Regions from separate parts of the Chromobacterium indicum genome, predicted to be linked through region 1. Evidence: predicted binding sites of a transcription regulator. Region 1 holds the regulator's gene; the other holds the start of a gene.
The links. Region 1 encodes FNR, which switches genes on or off when oxygen is low (the NO sensors DNR and NnrR bind a similar motif). Its sites were predicted from a motif close to TTGATNNNNATCAA; they were not measured.
Positions count from the first base shown of each region.

Region 2: the regulator FNR is predicted to act here: its motif matches at 4,457-4,470, upstream of pflB (formate C-acetyltransferase).

Region 1 covers NZ_JAYFSJ010000002.1:180,944-187,073, forward strand. Annotated here, with positions in the region: gene VA599_RS03480 (multicopper oxidase family protein) at 1-342, opposite strand, end outside; gene VA599_RS03485 (inositol monophosphatase family protein) at 499-1,290, opposite strand; gene VA599_RS03490 (RNA methyltransferase) at 1,436-2,197, shown strand; gene VA599_RS03495 (DUF1853 family protein) at 2,187-3,098, shown strand; gene fnr (fumarate/nitrate reduction transcriptional regulator Fnr) at 3,146-3,892, opposite strand; gene hemN (oxygen-independent coproporphyrinogen III oxidase) at 3,996-5,402, shown strand; gene VA599_RS03510 (methyl-accepting chemotaxis protein) at 5,583-6,130, shown strand, end outside.
Region 2 covers NZ_JAYFSJ010000016.1:85,766-91,895, reverse strand. Annotated here, with positions in the region: gene ggt (gamma-glutamyltransferase) at 1-214, opposite strand, end outside; gene VA599_RS19780 (copper homeostasis protein CutC) at 333-1,076, opposite strand; gene pflA (pyruvate formate-lyase-activating protein) at 1,190-1,969, opposite strand; gene pflB (formate C-acetyltransferase) at 2,053-4,380, opposite strand; gene VA599_RS19765 (formate transporter FocA) at 4,651-5,433, opposite strand.

The DNA of each region.
Region 1 (6,130 bases):
CTCGCCCTCGGACAACTCGATCGCCGGACCGGGCACGCTGTCGTTGTAAGCCCAGAACGCCGTCGCCGGCTTGCCAGGCAGCAAGGGCAGGCTCACCGCGGCCGCGGTCAGGCAGCCCTGCAACGCGCCGTCCTTGCGCTCCAGCGGCAGCCGCTTCAGCTCCGGCAACGGCAAGCCCCTGGCCAAACCCAGGGCCGCCGCATCCGGCATCGCCTCTCTCATCCCCTCTCCCATCGCCATCGCCCCGTGGCCGGCATGGGCGGACTCGGCCGCCGCCGGCCTGAGCCACCACGGCGCCAGGGCCAGCGCGGCCCCCCATCGCATCATTTGACGTCTTTGCATCGCGCGCTCCATTGAGGGCCTGTCTAAGGCCTTAATACCCCCATTAGGTATATTGAACCTAGAGTGCCGGCGATGGCAACAGTTCCGCTCTCTGTGCTTGCGGGCATAAAAAACGGCAGACCGGGTGGTCTGCCGTTTTCGGGATAATCTATCCGCTTACTTGCTTACGTGCGGCGCCAGCAGATGCAGCAACTGGGCCAGCACCTTCGGGCTGCCGGCGACGATGTCGCCGGACTCGAACCAGCCCTGCTCGCCGGTGGGATCGGTGACGATGCCGCCCGCTTCCTGCACGATCAGGCTGCCGGCCGCGATGTCCCACGGCTTCAGGTTCAGCTCGAAGAAGCCTTCGGTGCGGCCGCAGGCGACGTTGCACAGGTCCAGCGACGCGGCGCCTTCGCGGCGCACGCCGGCGGTCTTACCGATCACGTCTTTCAGCATGCCCAGGTATTGGTCGAGGTAACTCTGGTCGGAAACCGGGAAGCCGGTGCCGATCACGCACTCATTCATCATGAAGCGCTTGGAGACGCGGATGCGGCGATCGTTGAGGAAGGCGCCGACGCCGCGCGAGGCGGTGAACAGATCGTTGCGGTTCGGGTCGTAGACCACCGCCTGCTGGACCTGGCCCTTGTGCGCCAGCGCGATCGAAATGCCGTACTGGGGATGGCCGTGCAGGAAGTTGGTGGTGCCGTCGATCGGGTCGATGATCCATTCGTATTCGGAAGAACCCATGCCTTTGGCGCCGGACTCTTCTGCTAGAATCGCGTGCTTCGGATAGGCTTCGAGAATGACGTTGATGATCGCTTCCTCGGCGGCGCGATCCACCTCGGTCACAAAGTCATTGTGCTTTTTCTTCTCTACGCGGATGGCGTCGAGGTTGAGCGACGCGCGCTGGATAACACTGCCTGCGCGGCGAGCGGCTTTAACCGCGACATTGAGCATCGGATGCATTGACGGCCTCTACACTTGAACGATGGGCGGGTGTCCGTCGATGACGCGACACCCGCCAGTAACAATCTGGGTTAAGGAACAAAAAAACCCGACGCCTGGGCGCGGGCTTTTGGTATATGCCCGCTATTTTAATGTGAAAACGCCAATGAATAAACCCCAAGTACCTGATTTTCTGAAAAACATCCGCGTGGTGCTCGCCCGCCCCAACCATCCGGGCAATATCGGCTCGGCCGCGCGCGCGATGAAAACCATGGGTTTGAGCCGCCTGTATCTGGTCGAGCCCAAGGTCTTCCCCAGCGAAGAGGCCAACACGCTGGCCTCGGGCGCGGTGGACCTGCTGGAGAGCGCCGCCGTGGTTTCCACGCTGGCCGAGGCGCTGTCCGACGTCACCGTCGCCTGCGCGCTGACCAGCCGCCGCCGCGAGCTGACCACGCCGCTGTCCACCCCGCGCCAGACCACGCCGGAATTGATCGCCCGCGCCCGCGACGGCGAACAGGTGGCCCTGGTGTTCGGCAACGAGACCTTCGGCCTGTCGATCGAGGAAGTCGAGCAATGCAACCGCCTGGTGACCATTCCCGGCAACCCCGACTACTTCTCGCTGAACCTGGCGATGGCGGTGCAGGTGATGACCTACGAACTGTTCAGCCACACCGGCGTGGACGTGGAATACCTGCGCGCCGAGGGCGAAGCGGCGACCCAGAGCGAGGTGGACGGCATGTGCGGCCACCTGGAACAGGCGATGGACGAGATCGGCTATTTCAAGCGCCGCAACAGCGAGCGGCTGATGCGGCGGATGCGCACCATGTTCCACCGCGCCGGGATGCTGCGCGAGGAGATCGACATCCTGCGCGGCTTCTACAAACAGGTGCAGCGCACCGCCTCTGGCCGACTCGGGGATGCCGACTGAGTCCGGCCTCGCCCTGCCCTACGCGCGCCCCGCGGTGCGCGACCTCGCCTTTCTGCTGACCTCTCCTTCGCCCTGGCTGTGCGGCGCCGACCTGCCCGCTGAACGATTACTGGGACCGGACGGCGAGGCGCTGCTGGCCCGGCTGGATCATGCGCCAGCCGAGCTGGAGGCCTGGCTGGCCGTCGCCGCCGCCAAGCGGCTGGGACAATATGCCGAACGGCTTTTTTCCTTCTGGTTCCATCAGGCCCCACACATCAAACCAGTCGCAGAAAATCTCAAAGTCATAAACAGGGAGCGCCGGACCATCGGAGAGTTCGACTTCCTGCTGCTGCTGGACGGCGAGCCCTGGCATCTGGAAACAGCCAGCAAGTTTTACCTTTCGCTGGGCGAAACCGCCGACGATCTGGTCGGTCCCGGCCTCAACGACGCCTGGCATGTAAAAGCGACCAAAACCACAACACAATTGCGGCTTTCCCGCCATCCAGACGCGCAGTCCGTCCTCCCGGACGGTTTCCAGGGCTGCCGCGCCGCGGCCCGGCTCTGCGGCTGGTTCTTCTATCCGGCGGATCAGTTTCCGCCCGCGCCGCTCAACCCCCATCAACTGCGCGGCTGGCTCGCGCCGAGGGACGCCCCCTGGCCGCGCGCCGACGGCGATTCGCGCTGGGCCTGGCTGCCCAGGCTGTCATGGCTCGCCCCGGCGCTGCTGGCCGAAGCCGATACCCTGGACGAGGCAGCCCTGCGCGCGCGGCTGCAGGCGATTCAAGCCCCGCAGCTGCTGGCCGAACTGCGAGCGGTCGGCGATGGCCTGTGGCGCGAGGTCGCGCGCGGCTTCGTCGTCCCGCCCGGCTGGCCGGACCCGGCGCGCCTGGCGGCGCTGAAGCTCAAAATCTCGCGGACATGAAAAAAGGCAGGCGTCGCGCCTGCCTCGATTGCCGATTCCGGACAGCCTTAGTGGCCGTCGGCGTGCATGCAGCCTGAAATCAGGTTTTTCAGCTCGTCTACCAGCACCAGCTGGATATGCTTGTGATCGACGGTGATCCAGCCCTGCTGCTGGAACTTGGACAGCGTGCGGCTGACCGTTTCCAACTTCAGGCCGAGGAAGCTGCCGATCTCTTCGCGGCTCATGCGCAGGATGAAGTCGTTGGCGGCGAAGCCCCGGGTGGACAGCCGCTGCGACAAATTCAGCAGGAAGGCGGCGATGCGCTCCTCCGCCTTCATATTGCCCAGCAGCAGCATCACGTTCTGGTCGCGCACGATCTCGCGGCTCATCAGGCGATAGAAGTGGTGCTGCAGGCTGGGGATATCGCGGGACAACGACTCCATCCGGGTGAACGGCAGCTCGCATACTTCGCTGTCCTCCAGCGCCACCGCGTCGCAGCTGTGATTGCTGGAGGAAATGCCGTCCAGGCCCATCAGCTCGCCTGACATCAGGAAGCCGGTCACCTGTTCGCGGCCGTCCTGGCTGGCGACACAGGTTTTGAAGAAGCCGGTGCGGATCGCGTACAGCGATTTGAAGGACTCGCCGCTGCGGAACAGGTATTCGCCGCGCTTCAGGCGGCGGCTCTGGCGGATCACCGCGTCCAGCTGGCCCATTTCCTCGCGGTTCAGACCGACAGGCAGGCATAGCTCGCGCAGGCTGCAGCTGGAGCAGGAAATTTTCAGCGTATGCAGGGAGGTTTGGTTTTGTTCAGACATGCTGTATGTGCAAGCCGGCGAAGCTTGACCCTTATCAAGGCGGAATTCACTAATTTTTCGCAAATTTACCAGTCCTCCAGAAGTTTTACCATCCGAATACGACATGAAAACTACCCACCCCTTCTCTCCCGCCCATTTTGTCTTCGATCGCGAGTTGATCGAGAGGCTGGATGGCGCGGGGCCTAGATACACATCCTACCCGACGGCAGATCGTTTTACGTCTAATTTCTCGACGCAAGACTATCTGGACAAATTGCGTCAGCGCCAGATCGGCGCCAACCGCAAGCCTCTATCATTGTACGCTCATATACCTTTTTGCAACACCATCTGTTATTACTGCGCCTGCAACAAGATCATCACCAAGGATAGCGGCAAGGCGGACCAGTATCTGGACTATCTGGAGAAGGAAATCCGCCTGGTTTCCGCGGAACTGGGCATCCGGGAAAAAGTGATACAGCTGCACTTCGGCGGCGGCACGCCCACCTTCCTGTCCGATGCCCAGCTTGAGCGGCTGATGGGCATCCTGAGCACTCACTTCGAATTCCTGAGCGACGGAGAATATTCCATAGAGATTGATCCGCGCAAGGTAAAACGTGAAACCATGCTGAAATTGGCAGGATATGGTTTCAACCGCGTCAGCGTGGGCATACAGGATTTCGATCCCGCGGTGCAGCGCGCGGTAAACCGGATTCAGACCGAAGAGGAAACCCGCGCGGTGATCGAAGCGGCGCGCGAAGGCGGATTCAAATCGGTCAGCCTGGACCTGATCTACGGCCTGCCGCTGCAAAGCCGCGAAACCATGCGCGACACGCTGCGGAAGGCGCTGGCGCTGGACCCCGACCGGCTGTCGCTGTACAACTACGCCCACCTTCCCAGCGTATTCATGCCGCAACGGCGCATCAACGAGGCGGATCTGCCGCCGGCCGCGGTCAAGCTGGACATCCTGCAGGACGCGGTGAAGACGCTGACCGACGCCGGCTACGTGTTCATCGGCATGGATCATTTCGCCAAGCCCGACGACGAGTTGGCCATCGCCCTTCGCCAGGGCCGGCTGCAACGCAACTTCCAGGGCTATTCCACCCATTCCGATTGCGACATGCTGGCCTTCGGCGTCTCCTCCATCGGCAAGGTGGGCTCCTGTTACAGCCAGAACGACAAGACGCTGGATGGCTATTACGCGGCGCTAGACCAGGGCCGGCTGCCGGTGGTGCGCGGACTGACGCTGGACAACGACGACGTGCTGCGCCGGACCATCATCCAGAGCCTGATGTGCCGTTTCGCGCTATCGGTGGAAGCGATAGAAGAAATCCACGGCATCAATTTCGCCCAATATTTTGCGGCGGAAATGCCACAGATACGCGAATTCCAGCAACAGGGCCTGCTCTCCTTCGACGGCGACTTCCTGATGGTGGAACCCCAGGGCCGCTTTCTGATCCGCAATATCGCGATGATCTTCGACCGCCATCTGCGCGAACGCGAAACCCGCGCCCGCTACTCCAAGACCATCTGAAGCCCCCTTCCTGGCGCCGGGCCCTCCCCCGGCGCGCTCCTTTATTCCGGACGAGACTGCCCATAAGGCGGGTAGCGGGTATTTTTCCCTGTGTGATAAGCAAAATCACTTATACAAAGGGTATGCAAGCGTGCCGGGCAAAAATTGGCGCGGCAGCCCGCTTTCGCAAGGAGCCGCTCCATGTCCACGCCCATCGTCAGGCTGATGCAACGCCTGAGCTATCCGCAACGCTTCGCCGTGATCGGCGTGCTGTTCGCCACGGCGCTGCTGTATCTGGTCTATGGCCTGTATCGCAGCAACCAGGACAATATCGAATCCACCGCCAAGGAAAAAGTGGGCGTCGCCTACATGCAGCCGCTGACCGCGATGCTGGCCCAGACCCAGCAGGGCCAGGAGCTGGCGGTGCGCGCGGCGCTGGGCGATGCCCAGGCCAGAAGCGGCTTTCCCGCCGCCTCCCAGCAGTTGCAAGCCAAATGGCAGGCGCTACAGGACGCCAACGGCCGGCTGGGCCCGGAACTGGCCAGCGACGCCGCCTGGAAGGACGCCGCCGCGGCCTGGGACAAGCTGAAGGCCACGCAGTCCGCCCAGCCTACTCAATGGATCGCCGCTTACGGCAATCTCAGCGACAAGCTGAACAATCTGATCGGCGTCATCAGCGACAACTCCAACCTGACGCTTGACCCGGACATCGACACCTATTACCTGATGGACGCCGCCACCGCCAAGCT
Region 2 (6,130 bases), on a different contig from region 1:
TATTGCCGGCTTCCGGGTAGGTGACCGCCAGCGCGAAAGCGGTGGCCACCGCGGCGTCCACCGCGTTGCCGCCGGATTTCAGGATCCGCGCGGCGACTTCGGCGCCGTATTGGTCCGGCGAAGCCACCGCGCCCTGGCCCGCCAGCGCGGGCAGGGCGATCAGCAGAAGGCCGCCGCCGGCCAGCGCGTTGCGGGACATGGAAACCAGTTTCATAGCTCACCTCCTCTGTAGGCTGACATAGGATGCTTATGCCATTTGTTAAGAAAGTGTGCCACACATTTAAGGTAAATTCAGACTGGCAATATTCCATGCCGCTTCAATGCGCAGCCGCTCATAAGCGATCCAGCGCGTCCCGCAGTTCCCTCACCAGCGCCGCCGAAGTTTCCTGCCGCGCGTATTCATCGACGCCCGGCGCGCCCATGCCGACGCCGCAGCGCCGGTAGCGCATCGCGCTCTCCGCCTCGCCCCGCGCCGACGCGTGGAATTCCGCGCAGCCGCTCGCCGCCGCCAGCTCCGCGATATTGCCGGCGCGCACGCCGGCGCCGGGCATCACCGTCAGTCTCGCCCCAGCCTGCTCGCGCAGGCTAGACAGCAGCGCCACGCCCTGCGGCGCGCTCGGCGCCTGGCCGGAGCTGAGCAGGCGCTTGCAGCCAGCGGCGATCACGTCCTCCAGCGCCTGTTCCGGATCGCGGGCCAGATCGAAGGCGCGGTGAAAGGTCACCGCCATCGGCCCGGCCAGCGCGGCCAGCTCGCGGGTGCGGGCCGCGTCGATATCGCCGTCGGCGGTCAACAAGCCCAATACCACGCCGTCCAGCCCCAGGCTGCGGCAGACTTCGACGTCATGCGCCATCGCGTCGAACTCCAGCGTGGAATACAGAAAATCGCCGCCGCGCGGGCGAATGATGGCGTGCAGCTTGATATCCAGCTTGCCGCGCGCCATCGCCAACGTACCGTAGGACGGCGTGGTGCCGCCCTCGCCCAGGTTGTCGCACAGTTCCACCCGCTGCGCGCCGCCTTCCTGCGCGGCTACGCAGGACGCCAGCGAACCGGCGCAAATCTCCAGAATCTTGCTCATTCCCGCTCCTTTTCCCTATTCCAGACCACCCACAAACGCCAAGGTGCCCCAAAAACGCAAAAACCGCCGGCGCGAAGCGCGGCGGCGGTTTGAAGAAATAGCGTAGCGAAAGCTCAGGTGACTTTCATGCCCCGGCTGGCGAACAGCGCGCGCGCATGCGCCACTTGCTCGGCGGTGGGGATAGGCGTGTCGTCCAGCTGGTACTCCATGCCCAGCTGCGCCCACTTGTCCTTGCCCAGCTGGTGGAAAGGCAGCACCTCCACCCGCTCCACCACGTCGCCCAGCGCGGCGACAAAATCGGCCAGCCGCTCGATGTCGGCGTCGCCGTCGGTCAGGCCGGGCACCAGCACATAGCGTATCCACATCTTCTTGCCGAGCCGCTGCAGCCGCTGGGCGAAGTCCAGCGTCGGCTGCAAGGGCTGGCCGGTCAGGGCCTGGTACTTGTCGGGATCGGAATGCTTGATGTCCAGCATCACCAAGTCGACATCGTCGAACCATTCGTCGGATACCCGCTCGTGCAGGAAGCCCTGGGTGTCCAGCGCGGTGTGCAGGCCGAAGCGTTGCTTGATCGCATGGAACAGCTCGCCGACGAACTCGTGCTGCATCAGCGGCTCGCCGCCGGAAATGGTGACGCCGCCGGCGAATTTGAGAAAGCGGGCGTAGGAAGCGACTTCGGACAAGGCCTGCTCCACCGTCACCTGGCGGCCGTTGTGCAGCTTCCAGGTATCCGGGTTATGGCAGTACAGGCAGCGGAATTGACAGCCCGAGGTGAAAAACACGAAACGCATGCCAGGGCCGTCGACGCCGGCGCCGCTCTCGGTGGAATGCAAATAGCCTATGGTGCCGGCGCTGGCGCCTTGGGCGGTATGGTCTGCGGCGATGGGTGGGGTCATTGCCGTATCTCCGGTATATCCATGAAAAAGGCGGGGCATTCCAGTAGGAAGCCCCGCCCATTGCTGCTTGAGGCTAACTCAGCTTACATCTTGCCGTGGAAGGTGCGGTTGATCACGTCCATCTGCTGCTCGCGGGTCAGCTTGATGAAGTTCACGGCGTAGCCCGACACGCGGATGGTCAGCTGCGGGTACAGTTCCGGATGCTCCATCGCGTCCAGCAGGGTTTCGCGCTTGAACACGTTGACGTTGACGTGGAAGCCGCCGCCGGCGATGTGGCGCTCGCCTTCGCAATCGAACGGCGTGCAGTTGGCGCTGCTGAACTCGGTCGGATGCGCGGAGCAGAAGCCGTCCAGGCAGTTGGCCAGGTTCAGGATGCGCTCTTCGGCGGTGTGGCCCAGCGCGTCAGGCGTGGCCGAAGCGGTCCAGCTGATGCCGTCCAGCGCGGAGTCGTACGGCAGCTTGGCCACCGAGGCGCCCGCGGCGACAAAGCCCTTCACGTCGCGGCCGTTCATCGGGTTGGCGCCCGGGGAGAACGGTTCGCCGGCGCGGCGGCCGTCCGGCGTGTTGCCGGTCTTCTTGCCGTACACCACGTTGGAGGTGATGGTCAGCACCGACTGGGTCGGCTTGGAGTCGCGGTAGAAGTAAGGCTGGGCCTTGATCTTGTCCATGAAGGACTGGGTCAGCCACACCGCGATGTCGTCGACGCGGTCGTCGTTGTTGCCGTAAGCCGGGTAGTCGCCTTCGATCTTGTAGTCGACGGCCAGGCCTTCTTCATTGCGGATGATGTGGACCTTGGCGAACTTGACGGCGGACAGCGAGTCGGCGGCCACAGACAGGCCGGCGATGCCGCAAGCCATGGTGCGGATGATGTCGCGGTCGTGCAGCGCCATCTCGATGCGCTCGTAGGCGTACTTGTCGTGCATGTAGTGGATGCAGTTCAGCGCCTTGACGTAGGTGGCGGCCAGCCAGTCCATCATCTTCTCGAACTTGGGCATCAGCTCGTCGTAGGTCAGCACGTCGCTGGTGATGGGCTCGAAACCGTGAGCCACCAGCGCGCCGGACTTCTCGTCGCGGCCGCCGTTGATCGCGTACAGCATGGCCTTGGCCAGGTTGGCGCGGGCGCCGAAGAACTGCATCTGCTTGCCGATCTTCATCGCCGACACGCAGCAGGCGATGCCGTAGTCGTCGCCCCAGTAAGGCAGCATCAGGTCGTCGTTTTCGTACTGGATGGCGCTGGTGTCGATGGACACCTTGGCGCAGAAGTTCTTGAAGCCTTGCGGGAAGCGGGTGGACCACAGCACGGTCAGGTTCGGTTCCGGGGCCGGGCCCAGGTTGTACAAGGTGTTCAGGAAGCGGAAGCTGTTCTTGGTCACCAGGGTGCGGCCGTCTTCGCCCATGCCGCCGATGGATTCAGTCACCCAGGTCGGGTCGCCGGAGAACAGTTGATCGTATTCCGGAGTGCGCAGGAAGCGGACGATGCGCAGCTTGATCACCAGATCGTCGATCATTTCCTGGGCTTGCGCCTCGGTCAGTTCGCCGGCGGCGATGTCGCGCTCGATGTATACGTCCAGGAAGGTGGACACGCGGCCGAAGGACATGGCGGCGCCGTTCTGTTCCTTCACCGCGGCCAGGTAGGCGAAGTACACCCACTGCACCGCTTCGCGGGCGTTGGCGGCCGGGCGGCTGATGTCGTAACCGTACTTGGCGGCCATCTGCTTCAGCTCGTCCAGGGCGCGGAATTGCTCGGACAGCTCTTCGCGCTGGCGCATCACTTCATCGGTGAAGGTGGCGTTGTCCAGCTCATGGAACACTTGCTGGCGCTCGGCGCGCAGGAAGTCGGTGCCGTACAGCGCCACGCGGCGGTAGTCGCCGATGATGCGGCCGCGGCCGTAGGCGTCAGGCAGGCCGGTGATCACGCCGGATTTGCGGCAGGCCATGATTTCCGGGGTGTAGACGTCGAACACGCCCTGGTTGTGGCTCTTGCGATACTTTTCCCACACTTCCTTGATCATCGGATCCAGCTTGAAGCCGAAGGCTTCCAGGCCGTTCTCGACCATGCGCAGGCCGCCGTTCGGCATGATGGCGCGCTTCAGCGGCGCGTCGGTCTGCAGGCCGACGATCACTTCATTGGCCTGGTCGATGTAGCCGGCGTCGTGCGCGGTGATGGAGGAGCCGCGGTCGGCGGAGACATCCAGCACGCCCTTGGCGCGTTCCTGCTTCAACAGTTCGCCCAGGGTGTCCCACAGCTTCTTGGTGCGATCGGTCGCGCCAGCCAGGAAGCTGTCGTCGCCTTCGTACGGCTGATAGTTCAGCTGGATGAAGTTGCGGACATCGACCTTGCTCTGCCAGTCGCCTGCGGCGAAGTCGCGCCACGGGTTGGCTTGGGTAGCATTTTGAGTGATGGCGTCCATCTGGTGCCTCCTTCTTGGCTGATCCAGTAAGTGTTAGATATTGAACACATCGTACATTCGGATTCGAAAATTCCGCTTGATCTTAGTCAAGTCAGCCACCGCTTTCGGCGCGTTTTCGATCCCGCGGCGCAACATGCCAGATGCGTCCAATGTCCTTATTTTCTCAATGGTTTATAGCAAAGTCGGCGCGGTACGCCATGTACCGCGCCGATTACATTCGAAATCGAACATCCACATGCCGTCCACCGGCCGGAATGTTTCCCTACCGCATCAGACAGCCTGCAGCGTGTGGCGTTCCAGCCGGAACACCACCAGGCCGACGCCGATGGCGCCGCCGACAATATTGCCCAGCGTGGCCGGCACCATATTATGCAGGATGTCGCCCCACTCCAGGCCGGCCATGCCCTGCAGCTTGGCCAGCGCGAAGAAGGCCATGTTGGCGATGCTGTGCTCGAAGCCGGAGAAGAAGAACACGAACACCAGCAACATGATGATCAGCAAGCGCGCCGCCTCGTTGGCCAGCCGCATCGGCACCCAGACCGCCAGACAGATCACCCAGTTGCACAGCACGCCCTTCCAGAAGATCTCCAGCGAAGACGCATGCACCTTGTGCTCCACCACGTTGAACAGCAAATGGCCGGCCGGCAAAGCGCCCATGCCGCCGGCCCCGGCCAGCACGGCGACGAACAGCAGCACGCCGATCAGGTTGCCGATATACACCACCGCCCAGCTGCGCAACAGGTTGCAGGTGCGGCAGCGTCCGCTCAGGCGGCCGACGGTGAAATACATCACATTGCTGGTGAACAGCTCCACCTTGCAGACGATGATGCTGACCAGCGCCACGCCGAAGAAGCCGGAAGTGGCGATGTAATAGCCGGAATCGCCGGCGGCGAAGAACACCTGGCCCAGTTTCAGGCTGACCGCGAGCACGACGGCGATCAGGGCGCCGGCCATGGCGGCGCTGAGCAGATAGCGGCCGGGCTCGGACAGCAGCACTTCCTGCTTGCTGGCTGCCTCGTCGACCACATAGGCGAGGGTGGATGGGTGGCTCATTTCGTTTCGTCTCTTCAATAGTGGGTAAGCTGGCGCAGAGCGGACGCGGGCCGGGGCCGTTCGCATCCAGTGCGACTTCCCGCAAATTTTATGTTCGTTTTAGTAAATTTGTGTTTGATAACAATCAAGACTGCATCCGGTCTCGCTTAGCGTCCGCCTGGTTGATGCCCGCCAGCGTACGATCATCCCACCCATATCCAGCGGAATAGCCAGATAGAAAATCAAGCGATTGATTTAAAAAACAATTCAGCAACATCAGCCATCATCTCAGGCAAGCTGTCCACCCCAGGCTTGACTCCACGCGGCTGGCCATGGATCAAACCCAAGCATGGCCTGGCCGCGCCCCAGGCTTACGCTCACCAGTTCCGAAAACAATATTGTTCATTTTTGATATTTATTTTTCACAATCGAACATTTATAGCCATGCCAACAACTAAGAATAGTACTGTTTCGAACAACTTCAACCATATTCGAACAAACAGCTAGCTTTCCCGCTCATTGCTTCACCCACCCGCCAAAATAACCAGAAAAATTGTTTAATTTCAGTGCCTTGAAAAGAAAAACCCTGATTGAGGCTGACAGATAGACCGCGCATCCGCATGCATGGCAATGCCGGTTTCCATCCTAAGATTCATCGCTTCAGCCTCTCTAGCGACGCAAATTTGTTGCCGAGCAATTACTCCACACAACAATTGAT